2 regions of the Curvivirga sp. genome follow, and region 2 is predicted to be linked to the other one. Evidence: predicted binding sites of a transcription regulator. Region 2 holds the regulator's gene; the other holds the start of a gene.

Region 1 (11,310 bases), 280 kb from region 2:
ATTTTCAGAAGTTACATACCTAATTTGAGAAAAACAGATGACGAAACAAACACCACGTGAGAACGGTCCATTTGCTGATTTAGCACCTGCAGGAACAGAACCTGCATTGTTGACACCGGGCCCTTTGACTACTTCCATGCGTACAAAAGAATCCATGCTTCGGGATTGGGGGTCTTGGGATGATGACTTTAAAGCGATCTCCAAAGAAATTCGCATTCGTTTGGTTGATATGTGTGACGGTGGTGAAGATTACGATTGTGCCTTGATGCAAGGCAGCGGTTCTTTCTCTGTGGAGGCAATGTTGTCTTCCTTCATCCCGAAAGAAGGCAGTAAAACACTATTGTTGATGAATGGTGCTTATGGGCAACGTTCCAAGAAAACAATGGATTATCTTGGTCGTGATTACGTTGAATTGGATAAAGGTGATTACTTGCCACCAATGCCAAATGAAGTTGCAGATATTCTGGATAATGATCCGGCAATCAGCCATGTGGTTTTGGTTCATTGTGAAACCAGTTCCGGTATCTTGAACCCGCTAAAAGAAATTTCTGATGTTGTTGTTGCTAAAGGTCGCAAGCTTTTAGTCGATTCAATGTCTGCATTTGGTGCTGTGCCATTATCAGTTAAGGATATCCCTTTTGAGGCTATGGTATCTTCTGCCAATAAATGTATCGAAGGTGTGCCGGGCTTTGGATTTATTGTGGCAAAGAAATCAGCGCTGGAAGCAGCAAAGGGAAATAGCCATTCTTTGGCCTTGGATGTGCATGATCAATGGGCGCATATGAATAAGACAGGCCAATGGCGTTTCACTCCGCCAACCCATACAGTGGTGGCCTTTCTAGAAGCGCTTTACCAACATGAAGAAGAAGGTAATGTGGAAGGTCGTCATGGCCGTTATCTAAATAACCGTCAGGTGTTGGTTAAAGGTATGCGCGAATTGGGCTTTGAAACATTATTGGAAGACCGTTGGTTATCTCCAATCATTACAACTTTCTTCTGCCCTGCTCACAAAAATTTCGATTTCGCAACTTTCTATGCAGAAATCAAAAAGGAAGGTTACATCATCTATCCGGGCAAATTAACGGTGGTTGATAGCTTCCGCGTTGGCAATATCGGCCAACTTTTCGAAGAAGATATGAATGGTGTTCTGGCTGCCATGAAAAAAGCCTGCGCTTCTATGGGGGTGGATGATTGTTCCCCGCCTGCGGAAGCTCTTGAACAACGCAAGCTGCAAGCTTGATTGAATAAACTAATGGATTTGAATTAAAGGATAAAATTATGTCTGATAAACCAGCTTCTGTATCTGTAAATGGCCGCGATTATAAATGGCCGTCCCGTCCGGTTTGCGTTGTATGTATCGATGGTTCTGAGCCAGCTTACATTGAAAAAGCAATTGAAATGGGTGTGATGCCTTATATGAAAGAGGCTTTGGCAAAAGGCGCAGACCTTCGTGCTGATTGTGTGATCCCAAGTTTCACAAACCCAAATAATATGTCCATTGTGACAGGCCAACCACCAAAGGTTCATGGCATTTGCGGTAACTATTTCTATGATATGGAAAACGATACTGAGGTTATGATGAATGAGCCACGTTTCTTGCGTGTACCAACAATCTTCAAAGCATTTCAGGATGAAGGTGCAAAGATTGCTGTTGTAACAGCGAAAGACAAATTGCGTCGTATGTTAGGTAATGAGTTGGATTTCTCCAAAGGGACAGCGATTTCCTTTTCGTCTGAGAAATCAAATGAAACAAATATGGCAGAACATGGCATCGAAAACGCTTCTGAGTGGTTAGGCCGTGAAGTGCCTTCTGTTTATTCTGCTGAATTGTCCGAGTTCATTTTTGCCGCAGGTGTAAAGCTTGCAGACGAATTCAAACCTGACCTAATGTATCTTTCCACAACAGATTATATTCAGCATAAACATGCACCAGGTACACCTGTTGCTAATGAATTTTACGCAATGCTTGATAAATATATGGCTCAGTTGGATGAGCGTGGCTTTGTTATCGGTATGACCGCTGACCATGGGATGAAACCAAAACATACAGGCAAAGGTGAGCCTGACGTTATTTTCTTGCAAGATGTTTTGGATGAGTGGTTGGGCAAAGGTAAAAGCCGTGTGATCCTTCCAATTACCGATCCATATGTGGTTCATCATGGTGCTTTGGGCTCTTTCGCCACAGCATATCTTCCAGAAGAAGGTCGCGAAGAAATTATCGCGAAACTAGCTGCGATGGATGGCATGATGGTTGCGCTAAATCGTGAAGAAGGTTGCGCAAAGTTTGAATTACCAGAAGACCGTACAGGTGACGTTATTCTTGTTTCCGATACAAATAAAGTATTGGGTACATCAGCTGATCGTCATGATTTGAGCGCGTTGAAAGAACCTCTTCGTTCTCACGGTGGTATTTCTGAGCAGCAAGTACCTTTGCTTTGTAACAAAGCAGTTGAAGGTATCACAGCAGACCGTCGCCTTCGTAACTTTGATGTATTTGATGTGGCGTTGAACCACGCTTCCTAAATCTCGGGAAGGAGAGAAATTATGCCTGCAAATTTTGAGGTAAGACATGAAGCCATGCGTATCGCTGGCAAGAAGATATTAACGGATGAACGTATTGATGTTTTACATCCATATGACAATCAGTTGGTCGGAACTGTCCCGAAAGGGAAAGTGGAGCATGTTCGTGATGCTTTTGAAAAGGCTGCGAATTTTGAATCTAAACTAACTCGACATGATCGTTATGAAATCTTGCAAAAGACAGCAGATATTCTTGTGGAACGCAAAGAACTGATTTCAGATGTGATTACTGCGGAAGCGGGGCTTTGCAAAAAAGACAGTCTTTATGAAGTTGGTCGTGCCTATGATGTATTTAGCTTATCTGCGCGCTTATGCATTATGGATGATAGTGAAGTTTATTCCTGTGACATCACACCACATGGCAAACAACGTAAGATTTTCACAACGCGTGAACCTCTTTCTGCAATTAGTGCGATCACCCCGTTTAACCATCCGTTAAATCAGGTTGCACATAAGGTTGCACCATCCATCGCAACAAATAACTGCATGGTTTTAAAGCCGACTGAAAAAACACCGTTAACAGCGATGCTATTAGCAGATGTCCTTTATGATGCAGGTTTGCCGCCTGAAATGTTCTCTGTGGTGACAGGGGATCCTGCAGACATCGCGGATGAAATGTTGACGAATGAACATGCTGAATTGGTGACATTCACCGGTGGTGTGCCGATTGGTAAATATATCGCGGAACATGCAGGTTATAAGCGTAAAGTCCTTGAACTTGGCGGGAACGATCCACTGATCGTTTGTGCTGATGCCGACTTGGATAAAGCGGCTGAACTGGCTGTTGCAGGTTCTTTCAAAAATTCCGGTCAACGTTGTACGGCTGTGAAACGTATCTTGGTTGTTGAAGACGTTGCGGATGAATTTGCAGCATTGGTGGCTGAAAAAACCAAGGCAATTAAATATGGCGATCCGTTTGATGCTTCCGTAGATATGGGAACCGTGATTACCGAAGATTCTGCAATTCTGTTTGAAAATCGTGTGAATGATGCCGTTTCAAAAGGGGCAAAATTGCTTCTTGGAAACGAACGCCATGGAGCACTTTATTCTCCAACCGTTGTGGATCATGTGCCTTATGATTGTGATCTGGTACGTGAAGAAACATTCGGTCCTGTTGCACCGATCATCCGTTGTAAAGATATCGACGATGTTATTCGTGTTTCTAACTCTACTGCCTTTGGTTTGTCATCTGGTGTTTGCACCGATGATTGGCCAACGATCCAACGTTTTATCAAAGAGCTCAAAGTCGGCACTGTGAACGTTTGGGAAGTTCCTGGATATCGTATTGAAATGTCTCCGTTTGGAGGTATCAAAGATTCCGGCCTTGGCTATAAAGAAGGCGTTTTGGAAGCAATGAAAAGTTTCACCAACGTGAAATCTTACTCTCTGCCTTGGGTGTAGTTCACAGACCACCCATTAGGTTATCCTGAGACTTGGCTTTGTAGGAAGGCCAAGGTTTCAAATAACTGGGCTGCTCTCTTAGAAGGGGCGGCCCATTTTTTATCCTTGTATATATGTGAATGCTAATAAATAATGGGGAACTAGTTACGAGGGTAGAAATGGCGGTATGCGATGTTGCCATAGAGAGAGTCTTAAACCATCAGTTGATGCAACTGTATAACTATTGGCTTTCTATTTCTGATGGGGGAAGTCTCCTTCCACCAAAATCTTCGTTTGATCCTGTTGACCTTCCAAAACTACTTTCCTCCCTTATCATGGTAGAGATGCGTCAAGAAGGCGATGGTGAACCACGTGTTTTTTATCGTTTGGTGGGGTCTAATATGGTGCGTAATTGGGGCGCGGATAATTCAGGAAAATATTTAGATGAATTAACAGACGGCAAATTTACCGGTTATTTAAACTCTCAATACCAACAAGTCGCACAATTAAAACGGCCGTTATATTGGCATTACCTTCTTCGTTGGGAAGATGGACATCTATCTAATAATAGCCGACTTTACATTCCATTTTCTTCCGAAGCTGATCCCAATAGGGTCTCAACAATAATCGTTGGGCAGATCATTCGACATGATACCAAAATCTTGATGGAACCTATGTCGCCTCATGTGAAAGATTTGGAAGTGATCGAGCTGGATTTCCAAGAATTTTAGAGAATAAAAAAAGCCCCTGATTACGGATAATCAGGGGCAAACTTACAAGGAGTAAGATGTAAAATTATCTTATCTTGTACGCCAAGCTTGGAAATGGCGTTGCATCAGATAAGAGGAAATTGCATGAACAATCCTTGCACCGATACAGGTATAGGCAATCATCATCGCCATAGCTGCAGCTGGTGCAATATCACCCGCATCATCCATGTTCAAAACAGCAACAGATGCCAATGTGGTATCTGAAGAATATAAGAAGACAACCGCAGATACGGTGGTCATCGCATTCAAGAACAGATACATGGACACATCCAAAATTGCTGGTGAACATACTGGTACGGTCACACGTCCAAAGGTTTTATAGAATGGCGCCTTCAAACTTGCCGAAACGGATTCAAATTCATTATCCATTTGTTGTAAGGCAGTCACTGAGGTTAAATGACATACTGTGTAAAAGTGAGTAATCGTCACTAATACAAGGATAGCCATCGTACCATAAATCATTTCCCCTAACCCATTCCATGGCGCGTTAAAGAAGAAGATATAAGCTAAACCAAGAACCATGCCTGGTACGGCAAGTGGAACAATGGCGATCATTTGGAAGATGCTACGACCCAATTCGAAACCACGTCCTTTTTGTACAAGATATGCCCCAAAGAAAATGATGATTGTGCCAAAGAATGCGGAATAGAGAGCCATCTCAATAGAATTGTAGAAAGCTTCCCAGCCGCCGCCGTCCATAAGATCGAAGTCATAGTTGGCTAAGCTTAATTCTAGATTATACGGCCAGAATGTAACAAGAGCAGCATATTGCGCCATACCAATCATACCAATGATGATCGCTGCAATCGCCAGGCAGAAGCCAAAGAAGAACCAGTCACGTTTTGCATCTGGTTTAGGGATCAAAACCACAGCTTTCGCAGAAAGCAATGCAACTTGTTTCTTTTGTACAATACGATCGACAACGAATGCCAAAATTGCTGGTGCTAAAAGAACCACAGATACAACCGCACCCATTTGGAAGTTCTGCTGACCAATCACCTGTTTATAGATATCTGTCGCCAAAACGTTAAAGTTGCCGCCAATTACTTTTGGTACACCAAAGTCTGTGAAGACAAGTGTGAAGACAACAAATGCCGCACTGATCAAGCCATATTTTGCACCTGGTAGAGTTACAGTAAAGAATGTCTTAATCTTACTTGTACGCAATGCATCTGCTGCCTCATAGAGGCGGGCATCAGCAATGGATAGGGCAGTGATGATGATCATCAAGGCATGTGGGAAAACCCAATAGCTTGACCCGATAACAACCCCAATCGGGCCGTAAATTGATTCACCCATCAGCATGTCTTTGGCAACACCCTGATTACCAAACCAGTATACTAAGGAAATACCGGACAGCAGGGATGGTGTCAGAAGAGGAATTAGAGCAATGAGCTTAAAGAACCACTTAAATGGCATACATGTGCGCGTTAATGCGTATGCGTACATGAAAGAGACGGTTAACACCACAACCGATGCAATGATCGCGATATATAAACTGTTGAAGATAGAATTAAACAATGCAGGCGTTGCAAAGAATTCAATATAATTGGCAAGACCAACGAAAGCGCCATCATCATTCTCAAAGGATTTTGAAAGCATAGTGAAGAGTGGCAAGATAATGCCAACAACTAACAAGATGCCAATCACGATCATTGCAATGCGCATGATCCAGTCATCCCGGCTTACCTTTGGTTTTACAATTTGAGCTGTATTTTCTGTCATATCTGTCATGGCTTAACCCTCAACCGGAAACAGACGAAGATGATTTTTAGGTAAACGAACTTCAATCTCATTACCAACAGCCAATTCAATACGACGGGACAAGTTGATGGAGAAATCAGCTTCGATTGTATTGTCACCTAATGGTCCGCCTGTAAGTTCAGCACGGAAGAAAGAGCCCAAGAATTCTAGATGTTTGATGGTCACATGCATGCCATTGTCATCATGCTTGCCATCTTCAATCGCTACAATGTCCTCTGGACGGATTGCCACTTGAACTTTATCGCTAACCTTGAAATCTGTATCTTCCTTAAGGACAAGTTTGCAACCGCCCACATTCACTGTGTGATCGTCTATCATTTCGCCTTGCATGAAATTCATGGTACCGATGAAATCTGCGACGAAAGCAGTTGTCGGGTGACGATAAATTTCCATTGGTGTACCGATTTGCTCAATCACCCCATGGTTCATAACAACGATCCGATCCGCCATGGTTAATGCTTCTTCTTGGTCATGGGTTACCATAATTGTTGTTACGCCTAATTTTTGTTGAAGCGATTTGATCTCATGACGCAAGTGAGTACGTACGCGTGCATCCAAAGCAGAGAGTGGCTCATCAAGCAATAGCAAGCCGGGATTTGTTGCGATCGCACGGGCAAGGGCGACACGTTGTTGCTGACCGCCGGAAAGTTGTGCAGGATATTTGTTGCCTTGATCTGGAAGGCCAATCGTATCCAGAAGTTCATCCACACGCTTTTCGATTTCAGGCTTAGGCATTTTGCGGTTTTCAAGACCATAAGCAATATTTTTGCGTATCGTCATATTTGGGAAAAGCGCATAGGACTGGAACACGATACCAAAGTCACGCTCTGAAGGTGGTAGTGCGGAGATATCCTGACCAGCTTGATTGATGCTGCCTGTCGTTTGAATGTCTAAACCGGCTACTGCACGTAATAATGTTGTTTTACCGCAACCAGATGGGCCGAGGAAGCAGACAAATTCGCCTTCATTCACACTCATAGAAACATCATTGAGCGCGACGAATTCGCCAAATTTCTTCACTACGTTATCAATTTTTAAGTAAGTCTTTTCCGACATTTATTTTTCTCCCCAGCTTCCAGTTGTCCGCTGATCCATACGCCAAAATTATACATGGCATGATGATATTATTATAACTAATGGTTTCTATGATTAATACTAATAGAACCTATGTAACGAATGACCCGAGGTATCTGTGAAGATACCTCGGGCCTTTTTCCAACTCACGTTAGATTATTCGCATTCGCTGAATATGCAAAAGATTATTTTGCTTCAGACTTGGAATCGTAACGTTTTTGCCACTCTGCCAAGATATCCTTGCGATTAACCGCAGCCCATTCAAAATCGTTGTCGATCATTGCATCGCCAAGATTTGCTGGGAAGTGCTCAACAGGTTTCGCAACGCCAGGATAAGCAACTACCGCATAACCTTTGTTATACATTTCGTTTGCTTGTTTGGTCACTGTGAAGTCTACAAGCTTTTGAGCTGCTTCTAGTTTCTTTGTGCCTTTCACGATAGCTGTCGCTTCCATGTCCCAGCCAACGCCTTCAGATGGAACAACGATATCAATCGGTGCGCCTTTAGCTTTGGACTTAGCACCACGGAATGCGAAGCTGATACCAATTGGTGCTTCACCAGATGCTGCTTGTTTACAAGGCTTGGAGCCAGAGTGAGTATACCATGCGATGTTTTCATGTAAGCCATCCATGAATTCCCAACCGCCTTCTTCACCGAAGATTTGCAACCAAGAAGATACGTCTAGGAAACCTGTACCAGAAGAGTTCGGGTTAGGCATAACTACATGGCCTTTATATTCAGGCTTTGTTAGGTCTTTCCAGCTTGTTGGTGTTGCAAAGCCGTGTTTAGCTTGTTCAACTGTATTCACACATACAGCCGCAACCCATGCATCCATACCTGTCCAAGATGGAGGTGTATCGCCGTCAACGAATGCTTTTTCCAATTTGTCGACACCAACTGGTGCATAAGCTTCCAACATGCCTTCGGATTTCAAAAGCATCAAAGATGTTGCTGCAAGACCCCAAACAACGTCAGCTTTTGGGTTTTCTTTTTCAGCAAGCAATTTCGCAGTTACGATACCTGTGGAATCGCGAACCCATTTGATTTTAATATCTGGGTTTTCTGCTTCAAAAGCTTTTTTGTACTTTTTCAAGTCTTCAGCTTCTACAGCTGTGTATACTGTCAATGTTTCCGCAGCCATTGCAGAAGTAGCCATTGTTGTCGCAACGGCGCCGAATACAGCAGCTTTCAAGATAGAAGAAAATTTCATTTTATATTCCCTGTCTGTTAAGGATAACCGAGGTTATCCGGACTGATAAAAAAGACCGACCTTTTTCGGTCTCTGGTCTAGTCAGATAGCGTTACTTTGAAGTGACAAAAATATGACAATTTTTTTACATGTTCTTTCCGCATAAAACTGCGGAATGTAGGAAGAATGTGAAAAATTTATGACTTTAATATGTCAAAAAATTTAAATTGTCCGATCTCCATCTGTTCTGTAACTTATTGTATTTATTTAATTTTTTTACAATATTGTCCGGAAGTCAATATCAATTACAAATAAAGTGTAACCTGAAAAAACCACAAAAGTCTACATAAAAACCAAAAATTTTAACACAAATGTCACAAATGCAATTGTAGAATGTGGTAAATTGTGGTTTTATGTGTGTAGATTATTAGGGGACTAATTATGAAGCGTCGGCTTTCAGATATTCTCAAGGAATTACGATTAACCGGACATGCGACAATTTCTGATCTTGCGAATAGATTAGAAGTTTCAGAAGAGACAATTAGACGTGATCTAAAATTATTGTCGAAAGAAGGTTTGATCGAAAAGCACCATGGTAGTGCAACCCTTAGAAATTATAGCAGTGAGCCGGAGTTTCACCATCGTATTGAAGAAAACCGAGAGATTAAAAAACAGGTCGCTAAATTAGCTGCATCAAGCATCAGTGATGGTGATGTGGTGTTTTTAGATATTGGGACAACTACTGCTTTCGTAGCAGAGGCACTTATGAACCATAGAGACCTAACGATTGTGACTAATTCTGTGGTTATTGCCAATACGACTTTTGCGGAACGAGGGTTCAAAACCTATCTAACCGGTGGTGAAATTCGATCTCATGATGGCGGCATGTTTGGCCCTGAAGCTTATGATGCGATTAAACGTTACTGCATTAACAAAGCAATTCTGTCTACGGCGGGTATTCACCATGCATATGGTTTTTTGACCCATCATCTTTGTGAGGCAGAATTGTATAGTGAAGTAGCTAAAATGGCAGAGATGACAATTATTTGTGCGGACTCGGAAAAATACAATCGCCGAGCACCGATTAAATTATTGGATTTTGATGATGTGGATATTTTATATTCGGATCGTGTACCTGCCAAAGCGCTTCGTAAGGAATTAGAAAAACATAATGTGACTATGCGGTTATTAGATCGCATGGCAAAAAACGATGTGATTGAGGACGCTGCCGCCGATTAGCTAGGTAGCCCCGGTCAGGAAGGTATATATGTCTGCGACGTCTGTATTGATTCAACTGCTTGGCACTATTGCTCTATTACTTTGGGGCATGCGGATGGTTAGAACTGGGGTTCAAAGAGGTTTTGGAAGTAAGTTACGTTCTTTTCTAGGAGAATGGTTATCCAATCGCTTTGCCGCTTTTGGCGCTGGTCTAGGTGTGACAGCTATCTTACAAAGTAGTACGGCGACATGTTTGATGGTGGCTGATTTTGCCAGCCGTAATATTGTTATACTTCCTGTTGCGTTGGCGATTATGTTAGGCGCGGATGTTGGAACTGCACTTGTTGCACAAATTCTAAGTTTGAATTTTTCTTGGCTTTCTCCTGTGTTGATTTTTGTGGGATTTGTTGTTTTCACAATCACAACCAGTCAGAAGAAAAGTAATATCGGAAGAATTGCTATTGGGCTTGGGATTATTCTTCTTTCTTTAAAATCCATTGTCGGGGTTTCTGAACCCTTAAGAAATTCTGAAACATTGGTTCTGGTGATTAATGCGTTGGCAGGTGAACCACTTGTGGCCGTTTTGTTGGTTGCTTTATTAACATGGGCTGCACATTCCAGTTTGGCGATTGTTTTACTAGTTTGTTCTATGGCCTCTACAGGTGCAATTCCCGTTGAACTTGGAATGGTATTAATTCTTGGGGCAAATTTAGGGGGCGCATTACCGCCAATTTTTGCGACTCTTTATACATCACCGGCAGGTCGTCGTGTTGCTATTGGTAATGGGATTTTTAAATTGTTAGGCTGTATTTTGATTTTCCCATTCCTGTCCATCGTAGAGCGGGAGTTAACGCCATATAGTATGGGAGTGGCTGGTTTGCTAATTAATTTACATCTCGTATTCAATGTGGGATTGGCCTTTATCTTCATGCCTTTTACGTCTTTGATGGATCGCTTGTTAAAGAAAGTGATCGTGGATCAAGATATGGGCGATTCGCCAGAAGTTGTTCGTTATCTGGATATGAGCATTCCAATTGACGCCACATTGGGGTTGAGTAATGCGTCTCGTGAAGTGTTACGCATGGGGGATGAATTGGACCACATGCTTAAGCAATCTTTCAATATGCTTCATGAGGGCGATAGCGAGACAATTAAGGAAATCTCAAAGGGTGACGATGTTGTTGATGAACTATATGAAGCTGTGAAAGTTTATCTAACTGAAATTCGTAAAGAGGAATTGGATGAACAAGAAAGTCAGCGTTGCGGTGAAGTGATGGCCTTTTGCGCAAATTTGGAACATATCGGTGATATCATTGATAAGAATTTGTTAGCAA
Region 2 (11,310 bases):
ACTTGATCGTTCAAAAACTAGAAGCTAACCCGAATGCATTCGGTATCTTCGGCTTCTCCTTCTTGGATCAAAACTCTGACAAAATCCAAGGTTCTAAAGTTGGTGGTAACGAGCCAACATTTGAGAATATCGCAGATGGTAAATACGGTGTATCCCGTTCCCTATACTTCTATGTGAAAAAAGCACATGTAGGCGTGATCCCAGGTGTTCAAGAATATTTGACAGAATTCACATCTGACGATGCTTGGGGTGATGAAGGTTACCTAACAGACCGCGGTTTGATCCCAATGCCAACTGAAGAGCGCGAAGCTTACAAAGCGGCAGCAATGGGCCTAACAAACTTATCCATGTAATCAGTTACATGATTGGTTGAGAATTGTTGGCGGGCCCTACAGATACTGTAGAGCCCGCCCTTTCTTTCCCACCAATTTATTATTTTATCATTTTTGATATTTCGGCGGTTTTAAATGACAAGTACAATTTTAGCAGTTTTGTTGGTGGTGATCTTTATTTTCGCCTTCAGCAGCGGCAAAAAACGTGTCAGAAAACTGGCAGGTGAGACTAAAATTCATTCTTTGCCAGGTTATTATGGTGTATATGCCGTAATGTATGCAGCAATCCCTGCTTTTCTTTTATGGGCTGGCTGGACACTTTTTGAACCTACTATCATCAAAAACATTGTCTTGGATCCAATCATTACAGCTTCTCCTAATTTAGAAGCTAATCAAATTGGTCTTATTTATAACGACATTCAAAACTTGGTTGCTGGTCGTGGTGATATCACCAAAGCAGCGCCTGAAATCGTAACAGCCGTTGATGCTTATAGAAGCCTCAAAGGTAACAGTCAGCTTGCAGCACTTGTTCTTGTTCTTGCTATGGCGGTTATCGCCTTGAAAGTTGCCCATGGCAAAATCAATCCCGATTTCCGTGCACGTCAAGCCGTTGAACGTATTGTGATGGTCTTGTTAATCACAAGTTCCTGCATTGCGATCTTAACCACCGTCGGCATTGTTTTATCTTTGATTGTTGAAGCAAGCCGCTTCTTCGCAAAAGTACCATTTTATGAATTCCTCTTTGGTCTGGAATGGAGTCCGCAAACAGCTTTACGCGCCGATCAAGTAGGATCCAGCGGTAGCTTTGGTGCAATTCCCGTATTTGCCGGCACATTGCTCATCAGTTTCATTGCTATGGTTGTTGCCGCCCCGATTGGGTTGTTTTCAGCAATTTATATGTCCGAATATGCCTCTTCCAAAGTGCGCGCCGTAGTAAAACCACTTTTGGAAATCCTCGCAGGTATCCCAACGGTTGTTTATGGCTTCTTCGCCGCCTTGACTGTTGCGCCATTCTTACGAGATACAGGTGCAAATCTAGGCATCGGTATTTCAAGTGAAAGTGCATTGGCAGCGGGTTTGGTGATGGGAATTATGATTATTCCTTTCGTATCCTCCCTTTCCGATGATGTGATTTCTGCGGTTCCAAATTCATTGCGTGAAGGCTCATATGGATTAGGGGCTACACGTTCTGAAACGATTAAAAGTGTAATCCTTCCTGCTGCATTACCGGGTATTGTGGGCTCACTTCTGTTAGCTGCCAGTCGCGCTATTGGTGAAACCATGATCGTGGTTATGGCCGCAGGCCTTGCTGCAAATCTAACGGCTAACCCATTTGCAGCTGTGACAACAGTAACCGTACAAATTGTGACCTTGTTGGTTGGTGACCAAGAATTCGACAGCCCTAAAACCCTAGCCGCTTTTGCGCTTGGTTTGATGCTGTTCTTTATCACCCTTCTTTTAAACATCGTGGCGCTGCGCGTCGTACGCAAATATCGTGAGCAATATGACTGATACAACACCAAATGCTGTTCCTCCCAAGTCTGTGACCACGGCAAGTTCCGAACGTGTCGCAGCAACTTTGGCAAAACGTCATGCAGCCGAAAAACGATTTCGCATGTATGGCATTGGTGCCATTGGTTTAGCCTTAACCTTTTTGGTGATCTTATTTGGTAGCATCATCACACAGGGGTATTCCGCCTTTTGGCAAACAGAAATCCGTTTGGATGTTCATATTGACGAAGGTGAATTTGCCTCTCGTGAATATGCAGACATCCGTAAAGCAAGCTTTAATAAGATGCTTCGCAATTCTTTGCGTGAAGTTTTCCCAGATGTGAAAAGCCGCAAAGATAAAAAAGAGCTTTATAAAGTCATCTCTTCTGGCGCTAAATACGAATTGCAAAGCATGGTCGTTGAAAATCCAGATTTGATTGGGACCACCGTATCATTTTGGATGGCCGCATCCGATGATGTCGACATGCTCAATAAAGGCTACATTGATCGCAATTTGCCAGAATCTGATCGTCGTCTATCTGACTTCAGCATCGGATTGGTAGATACATTAATTGAAAAAGGCGATTTGAAATCGGCATTCAATACACGTTTCTTCAGTAACGCAGATAGCCGCGAACCTGAACAAGCTGGTATCTGGGGTGCTGCAATCGGATCTTTCTGGACCTTGATGGTTACCTTGCTTCTTTCCTTCCCAATCGGTGTCGCCGCGGCCATCTATCTGGAAGAATTCGCACCAAAGAATAAATGGACTGATCTGATTGAGGTCAACATTAACAACCTTGCTGCGGTACCATCCATCGTCTTTGGTTTGTTAGGCCTTGCCCTCTTTTTGAACTGGTTCAATTTACCACGCTCTGCGCCAATCGTTGGTGGCATGGTTCTAACTCTTATGACTTTGCCAACCATTATCATTGCCTCCCGTGCTGCATTAAAGGCAGTTCCACCATCTATTCGTGAAGCTGCCCTAGGTATGGGGGCGAGCCGCCTGCAAGTGGTGACTCATCATGTATTACCGCTGGCAATGCCAGGTATGCTAACAGGTACCATCATTGGTATGGCCCAAGCCTTAGGTGAAACAGCCCCGTTATTGATGATCGGGATGGTGGCCTTTATCGCAGATATTCCAGGCGGCCCAACCGATCCTGCAACCGCGTTACCAGTACAGATTTATCTTTGGGCAGATAGTCCCGAACGTGCCTTTGTAGAACGCACAAGTGCCGCGATCATGGTGTTGCTTGGTTTCTTAATTTTTATGAACCTTGCAGCCGTTTTACTTCGCAAGAAATTTGAACGTCGCTGGTAATTCAAAACCAGTGTATAATTGAGCCAGTTTTTTAGAAAGTGACATCGAAAATGTCAGGAATTAATATGAAAAATCTAGAGCAATCCGAAGTAGTTAATTACCCAGCTGATCGTGCGATCAAAATGCAGGGGAAAGACGTGAAGGTATTCTATGGCGAGAAACAAGCGTTATTTGACGTAAATATCGACATCTATGACCGTGAAGTGACCGCACTGATCGGACCATCCGGTTGTGGTAAATCCACCTTCTTGCGCTGCTTAAACCGTATGAATGATACGGTCGACATCTGTCGCATCGAAGGTAAAATCACTGTGGATGGCGAAGATATCTATGAAAAGTCAGTCGACCCGGTTCATCTTCGTGCCCGCGTTGGTATGGTGTTCCAAAAGCCAAATCCATTCCCGAAATCCATTTTCGACAATGTCGCGTACGGTCCAAAAATCCATGGTTTAGTGGACAATAAAACCGATCTTGAAGAAATTGTTGAAACATCTTTGCGTAAAGCATCCATCTGGGATGAAGTAAAAGATCGCCTTGATGCTCCGGGAACTGGCCTTTCCGGTGGTCAGCAACAACGTCTATGTATTGCACGTGCCATTGCCGTTCGCCCGGAAGTAATCTTGATGGATGAGCCATGTTCCGCGCTTGATCCGATTGCAACCGCCAAGATAGAAGAACTTATTCATGAATTGCGTGAAAACTTCACCATCGCCATCGTAACCCACTCTATGCAACAAGCCGCACGTGTTTCACAGCGTACAGCCTTCTTCCATTTGGGTCATCTGGTTGAGATGGGTGAAACAGATCAAATCTTTACCAACCCTGAAGACGAACGTACCCAAGGGTATATTACAGGCCGCTTTGGTTAAGCTGCATTTTAACATAGGATTAAAGTAAATGAATACGACAGTCGGTTCAGACCATATCGTTACAGCTTATGACCAGGATTTGGATGAGTTGTATCGCCTCGTAAGCCAGATGTCTGGTTTGGTGGAAACTCAATTTGCAAATTCCTTAAAAGCGGTAGATGCCCGTGATGAGGAATTGGCCTTAAAAGTAAAACAACGCGACAAAGAGATTGATCAACTGGAAGCAGATGTTGATGCAGCCGCAATCCGATTGATTGCCCTTCGCCAACCAATGGCAGATGATTTGCGTTTCATTATTTCTGCTATGAAAGCAGCTTCTGATATCGAACGCATCGGTGATTATGCAAAAAACATTGGTAAACGCACCCTAGTAATGAGCCAGTTCCCTGCTATGCCAGTGATGAAAAGTGTCGTACGTATGGGGCAATCTGTGCAAACACAGCTTCGCGATATTTTCGATGCTTTCCTTGCCGGGGATGAAGAAAAAGCGGTGCAAGTATGGGAAAAAGATGAAGATATCGATGCCCATTACACAAGCCTGTTCCGTGAAATCTTAACCTATATGATGGAAGATCCACGTAATATTACGGCTGCCTCTCATCTGATGTTTGTAGCTAAAAACATCGAGCGTGTTGGTGATTTGGCAACGAATATTGCAGAATCAATTTACTTCACAAAAACAGGTGAATCATTGGCAGATCGCCCTAAAGCGGATGCTTCTAAATATGAATCACTAGATTAAAAGAGATATCTCTTTTTCATTTAAGACGACTTAGACTAAAGACGGATAAAGACTATGAGCCAAGGCAAAATTCTAATCATCGAAGACGAAGCCGCAGTGGTAACTTTGTTAAAATATAATTTGGAAAAATCCGGTTATGAAGTAACAGCTGCGATGGATGGTGAGGAAGGCCTCATTATGGTGGAAGAAGAACAGCCGGACCTGCTATTGGTTGACTGGATGCTTCCACATGTATCAGGGGTGGAAATTTGCCGCCGCTTGCGTCGTAATCCGGACCATAAGAATTTACCGATCATCATGTTAACGGCGCGTGGCGAAGAATCAGACACTGTACGGGGCCTTGAGTCCGGTGCAGATGACTATATGGTAAAGCCCTTCTCCCCAAGTGAATTACAAGCACGTATTCAAGCTGTCCTTCGTCGGGCGCGCCCATCTCTTGCCGCAGATAACTTAAGCGTAGGTGGCTTATTGATGGATTTGGTTTCCTTACGTGTTTATCGCGATGATACCGAAATCAAATTAGGCCCAACCGAATTTAAATTGCTGCGTCACTTCATGGAAAATCCAGGTCGTGTTTATTCCCGTGAACAGTTACTGGATATGGTTTGGGGGCGTGATGTCTATGTGGAAACACGTACAGTTGATGTTCATATCCGTCGTCTTCGTAAAAACCTGAATGACGGTGGGTTGCCGGACCTGATCCGCACGGTACGTTCTGCAGGTTATTCTTTGGATGATAGCAAAGTTTAAGACCAAGCTTACAGTTGAAATCAAAAACAGGAGGTAAATTTTCATTTACCTCCTGTTTTTATCTGGAAAACTCGCCAAAGCGTGATTATCCTGCTTTGTCATAAGGATAACTCACAAAGGTTTTAGATTTGTCTTCACCATATTTGACAATTGTTACGAAAAAACTTGGCGCGCTTAGTGATGATATGCGCCTCTATTTCGACCGGGTGATCAATAATGTGGAAACCTTGAAAGCGTTTCAACATCGCGAGAACCTTGCCTATATTATCCTGTCACAAGCCATCGATGCGGCCCCAAAGGAATTAACCAAGACGGTGCCGGAACAGGCCTATACCACACATCTAGCACGTTATCTTCACGAACATGAAGATCATCATGCCCGCTTGATGCATTCAAGCCAGTTTCTGGTTAATCCAACGGGCGTAGGTCAAGAAATCGCCGCTGGTTTTATTGCTATTATCGCTGAAGATATGTTGCAACAATATGCCATGGGCACGTTAGAAATAGATGAACCAGAAACCTATGCTTTCCGCTGGCCTTTCTATTCCGAAACCGACTTTCCTTATGAAGATAAATCCGCGGAGGAAACCGCAGAAGAAGCTGCCATTTTGGACCGTCTTGAGGCTACGCTTGCCAAAATCCAAGAGGAAAAAGACAAAAAATAGCTTTGAAAACTGATAGATCTTAAAGCTTATCTGCAAATTTGCAAGATTTATCTATCTAGATATCAATTGAAACTTATTGTAGTCTTAAAAAACAGATAGATAACATTGATAAACCAATGAAATATGTAACGATTTATAAGTTCTGGCTTCTAAAAATACTATTCGTAACGTTTGCTATATTCCAAACCAATATTAGTGCAGCATCAGATACGAATTCATTAGTTTTAGAGATCAGCTACGATGGTGAGTTTTCTCCATTCACCTATCAAAATCGTGATGGCATAGCTTCCGGTATTCTAATCCATACATTAAAAAAAGCTCTAGAAAACAAAGAAATCAAATTCAATCTAACGGCCCATCCGTGGAAACGAACAGTCGCCTTAACGGATAAAGCAATGGTGGATGCCTCTCTCCCATGGCGTTATGCGGAAGAACGTGCAAAAAAATATATTTTGGTTGGCCCTATTACCCCCAAAGGTAGCCCTACGGTCATTTGGGGCCGAAAAAATGATACTAAGATCAAATCATGGAAGTCCATATGTGATCTATCACCATATAAAATTGGGGCTATTTCAGGTTATCGCTACCCCGCAATTATTGAGGACGCAAAATGCATTGAAAATATGCAATATTCAACGATCACCAATGAAATGTTACTACAAAAGCTACTCAACAAAAGAGTCGATTTAATCATTGGCGATAGAAATGTCCTCAAGGAAGCCACAAAACAACAAAATGTAGAAAACATGTTTGAGGAGGTATCCCCACCACTTGAATATGTGCAGCGTTATCTTGCTGTTCCAAGGTCTAAGCCACAGGTCGCCAAAATCCTTCAAGACGCGCTTGACGATTTTCATAATAGAAGTGGCGAATAACGCATCTATCTTTATCTCATCTTAAAAGAAAAAACGGCCCTGTTCCGAAGAGACAGGGCCAGTATGTTCTGAGAGAACAACTTTAATCGAGTAAAAAGGGGTCTTCTTACTCAGCTGCTCCTACAGTTGGGGTAACTGTTTCAACAGGCTGTTCCAGCTTGTCTAGAATTTCATGTGGCACCACATGACGGAACATGCCACGTACACGATCCCATTCAGACAGTAATGTATCCGCCCATTTGGAATGCGTTTCACGATAATGATCTTCAAGCATGGATTTACATTGATCCGCCCAATAGTCATTCTCTAGGCTATAAAGGCCGATAGTTTCAGGATTGATACGCTCTTCAAAGCTGCCATCACGATCCAACACAAACGCCATACCGCCTGTCATGCCTGCACCAAAGTTGTCACCAACATTGCCAAGGATCATCACACGACCACCTGTCATATATTCACAACCATTGGACCCACAGCCTTCAATCACCGCTGTCGCACCAGAATTACGTACCGCAAAACGTTCACCCGCTTGACCCGCCGCATAAAGCGTACCTGCCGTCGCACCATACATACATGTGTTACCAATGATGGTGTTTTTATGGCTTTCTAACGGACTTGTTGCGATTGGACGTACCACGATGCTGCCACCTGATAGACCTTTACCTACATAATCGTTTGAATCCCCGATCACTTCCAGTTTCAACCCTTGTACCGCGAAGGCGCCTAAAGATTGACCAGCAGACCCACGCATACGTACAGTCAAATGACCCGGGTTCAATTTCGCCATACCAAATTGACGAGTGATTTTGGAACTGATCTTGGTACCAATCGCACGATACGTATTACGGATGTTATATTGAAGTTGCATCTTCTCACCACGATCAAAGAGATTTTCCGCATCTTCGATCATTTGTGCATCCAATGTTTCAGGCACATCATTACGACCATCTAATGTACAGATCATGCCTTCAGGACCTGCATCTGCACGTGCAAGTAACGGGTTCAAATCGAGGTCATCCAAGTGAGCCGCACCACGGCTTACCTGACGAAGCAAGTCTGTACGACCAATCACTTCGTTTAGAGAAGACACGCCAAGTTCTGCTAAAATCTCACGAACTTCTTCCGCAACAAAACTAAACAAGTTCACAACTTTTTCAGGTGTACCAACAAACTTATCGATCATCTTAGGGTCTTGGGTACATACGCCGACCGGACATGTGTTGGAATGACATTGACGCACCATAATACATCCCATCGCCACCAATGTTGCTGTTCCAAGACCGAATTCTTCCGCACCCAAAATCGCAGCGATTACAACATCACGACCTGTTTTCAAACCACCATCTGTACGAAGACGTACTTTGTGACGAAGACCATTAAGGCTCAATACCTGATGCGCCTCTGCCAAGCCCATCTCCCATGGAAGGCCTGCATATTTGATGGATGTTTGTGGACTAGCCCCTGTACCACCAGAATGACCAGAAATCATAATGCTATCCGCATGGGCTTTTGCAACACCTGCGGCAATAGTACCAATGCCCGCACGGGCCACCAATTTCACACAAACGGATGCATCCGGGTTGATTTGTTTTAGGTCATAAATCAACTGCGCCAAATCCTCGATAGAATAAATATCGTGATGTGGTGGCGGGCTGATCAATGTCACGCCTTCTGTCGCATGACGCAATTTTGCAATGACACCGGAAACCTTAAAGCCAGGTAACTGACCGCCTTCACCCGGTTTTGCACCTTGGGCAACTTTAATCTCAATCTCTTTACAATTGTTCAGATATTCAGCTGTCACACCGAAACGACCAGAGGCAACCTGCTTGATTGCAGAAGAGGCGTTATCACCATTTTTATATGGCTTATAACGTTTTGCATCTTCACCCCCCTCACCAGAGTCAGATTTCGCACCGATACGGTTCATGGCAATCGCAATTGTTTCATGGGCCTCCGGGCTCAACGCACCAAGGGAAATACCCGGTGCCACTAAACGCTTACGAATTTCAGTGATAGATTCCACATCATCAACAGAAATCGGTGCCTGAACTTTTTCGAAATCCAATAAATCACGTAAATTCACTGGCGCACCGCTATGGCAGCCTTTGGAATATTTCAGGTAAGTTGCATAAGAATCTGTGGAAACAGCCGTTTGCAATGTATGAATCAAACCAGCTTCCCAAGCATGTTTTTCCCCGCCATTACGATAGCGATAGAAACCACCAACCGGCAATGTTGCTGCCGCAGCAAGATAAGCTTTTTCATGCTGTGCAATCACTTGGCTTTGCAAACCAGATAGACCAATACCGGAAATACGGCTTGGAAGACCCGGGAAAAATTCCGCAACCAAGCTACGGGATAGACCGACAGCTTCAAAGTTATATCCACCACGATAAGATGAGATAATAGAAATACCCATCTTCGCCATGATTTTTAATAAACCATCACCGATGGATTTCTTGTAATTCAACATCGCCTTTTCAAGGCTGATATCACCTAACAACCCTTTGGCGTGACGATCTGCGATTACTTCCATAGTCATGTAGGCGTTGATGGATGTTGCGCCCACACCAACCAATACGGCATAGAAATGTACATCCAATGCCTCACCAGAGCGTACGTTCAAGCTTACAAATGTACGCAATTGAGATTTCACCAAATGGGTATGAACGGCCGCGACAGCCAAGATCATTGGAATTGGGGCTGCGTCAGGCCCCACTTTTTCATCGGTCAACACAAGTTGTGCGGCCCCGCGACGTACAGCATCTTCCGCTTGTTGTTGTAATGCATAAACCGCATCACGTAACGCAGAAGACCCTGCCTTTGGATCGAACACACAATCCAGATCAGCAACGGTATCACCAAGGTTTTTGCGCATGGCTTCATATTCGCCATTTAACAGAACCGGGCTATCCAGTTGAAGGATTTTCACTTGGTTGGCATCTTCTTCAAGAATGTTACCCAAGTTACCCAAACGTGTGGACAAACTCATCACCGGACGTTCACGCAAACTATCGATTGGCGGGTTTGTTACCTGTGAGAAGTTTTGACGGAAATAGTTATGAAGACCACGATATTTTTCACTTAAAACCGCAACAGGTGTATCATCCCCCATTGATCCAGTGGCTTCTTTGCCGTCTTCCAACATCGGTTGTAAGATCAACTCAAGCTCTTCCATCGTCCAACCAGCAATCACCTGACGACGACGTAATTCCGCCTTATCCAGACCGCCGATGGTACCAACAGGTTCAGAACCTAGCTGTTCCAGAGTAGTGATGTTTTTCACCCAATCCCCAAATGGGGCAAGGCCAGCAACCATGTCTTTCAATTCACGGTCGTTATATAGCTTACCTTCTTCAAGGTTCACCGCCAGCATGTCACCTGGACCTACGCGACCTTTTTCGACAACGGTTTTCTCATCCGCTTTTACCATGCCCGCTTCAGACCCAACGATCAAAAGACCATCGCCTGTCACCACATAACGCAACGGACGTAGACCGTTACGATCAAGGCCTGCCAATAACCACCGACCAGAATAAGCACAAACCGCCGCCGGACCATCCCATGGTTCCATCACACTATTTGCATACGCATAGAAATCTTTATGGTTTTGCGGCACAGCTTTGGAATTTTCCCAAGCTTCCGGCATCAACAAGGATTTCACCTCTGGCAATTGACGTTTGGTACGTACCAAGACTTCAAATACGGCATCTAATGCGGAACTATCAGAACTATCTGGTTGGATAATTGGTTTGATGTCTTCTACATGTTCCCCGAAAACAGGATCATCCATGCGTGTTTCATGGGATTTCATCCAGTTCACGTTACCAAGTAGGGTATTAATCTCACCATTATGTGCCAAGACACGGAATGGCTGTGCCAAAGGCCAGCTTGGGAAAGTGTTTGTAGAATAACGTTGATGATAAATTACAAAGTTGGATACGAAACGCTCATCCAACAAATCCGGATAGAAAGCGGTTAATTCTTCAGCCAAGAACAAACCTTTATAAATCACAGAACGACAAGACAGAGAACAGATATATGCTTCTGTTAAGTTTTCTGCCAAAACAGCTTTTTCAATGCGGCGACGGATCACATAAAGATCAACTTCAAACTGTGCGTCATCCACATCCAGCGCATTTTCAACAAGGATTTGCTCAATTTCTGGACGGGTTGCATTTGCTTTGGTCCCAATCACGCCAATATTCACTGGCACCTGACGCCATCCGTAAATACGGTGACCCATGCCGATAATTTCG

The links. The regulator PhoB, encoded in region 2, activates phosphate uptake and scavenging genes when phosphate is short. The targets are predictions, from matches to a motif close to TNTCATAAAACTGTCA.
Region 1: the regulator PhoB is predicted to act here: its motif matches at 8,893-8,908, upstream of ACOQOA_RS13120 (putative 2-aminoethylphosphonate ABC transporter substrate-binding protein).

The regions. Positions count from the first base shown of each region.
Region 1 is NZ_CBDCOT010000009.1:1,621,846-1,633,155, forward strand. It holds gene ACOQOA_RS13090 (2-aminoethylphosphonate--pyruvate transaminase) at 38-1,240, shown strand; gene phnA (phosphonoacetate hydrolase) at 1,279-2,523, shown strand; gene phnY (phosphonoacetaldehyde dehydrogenase) at 2,545-3,981, shown strand; gene ACOQOA_RS13105 (PAS domain-containing protein) at 4,140-4,691, shown strand; gene ACOQOA_RS13110 (putative 2-aminoethylphosphonate ABC transporter permease subunit) at 4,761-6,464, opposite strand; gene ACOQOA_RS13115 (putative 2-aminoethylphosphonate ABC transporter ATP-binding protein) at 6,468-7,550, opposite strand; gene ACOQOA_RS13120 (putative 2-aminoethylphosphonate ABC transporter substrate-binding protein) at 7,754-8,779, opposite strand; gene ACOQOA_RS13125 (DeoR/GlpR family DNA-binding transcription regulator) at 9,200-9,997, shown strand; gene ACOQOA_RS13130 (Na/Pi cotransporter family protein) at 10,026-11,310, shown strand, end outside.
Region 2 is NZ_CBDCOT010000009.1:1,337,432-1,348,741, reverse strand. It holds gene ACOQOA_RS11830 (PstS family phosphate ABC transporter substrate-binding protein) at 1-353, shown strand, start outside; gene pstC (phosphate ABC transporter permease subunit PstC) at 468-1,844, shown strand; gene pstA (phosphate ABC transporter permease PstA) at 1,837-3,147, shown strand; gene pstB (phosphate ABC transporter ATP-binding protein PstB) at 3,213-4,016, shown strand; gene phoU (phosphate signaling complex protein PhoU) at 4,045-4,758, shown strand; gene phoB (phosphate regulon transcriptional regulator PhoB) at 4,813-5,508, shown strand; gene ACOQOA_RS11800 (hypothetical protein) at 5,637-6,173, shown strand; gene ACOQOA_RS11795 (substrate-binding periplasmic protein) at 6,290-7,048, shown strand; gene gltB (glutamate synthase large subunit) at 7,155-11,310, opposite strand, start outside.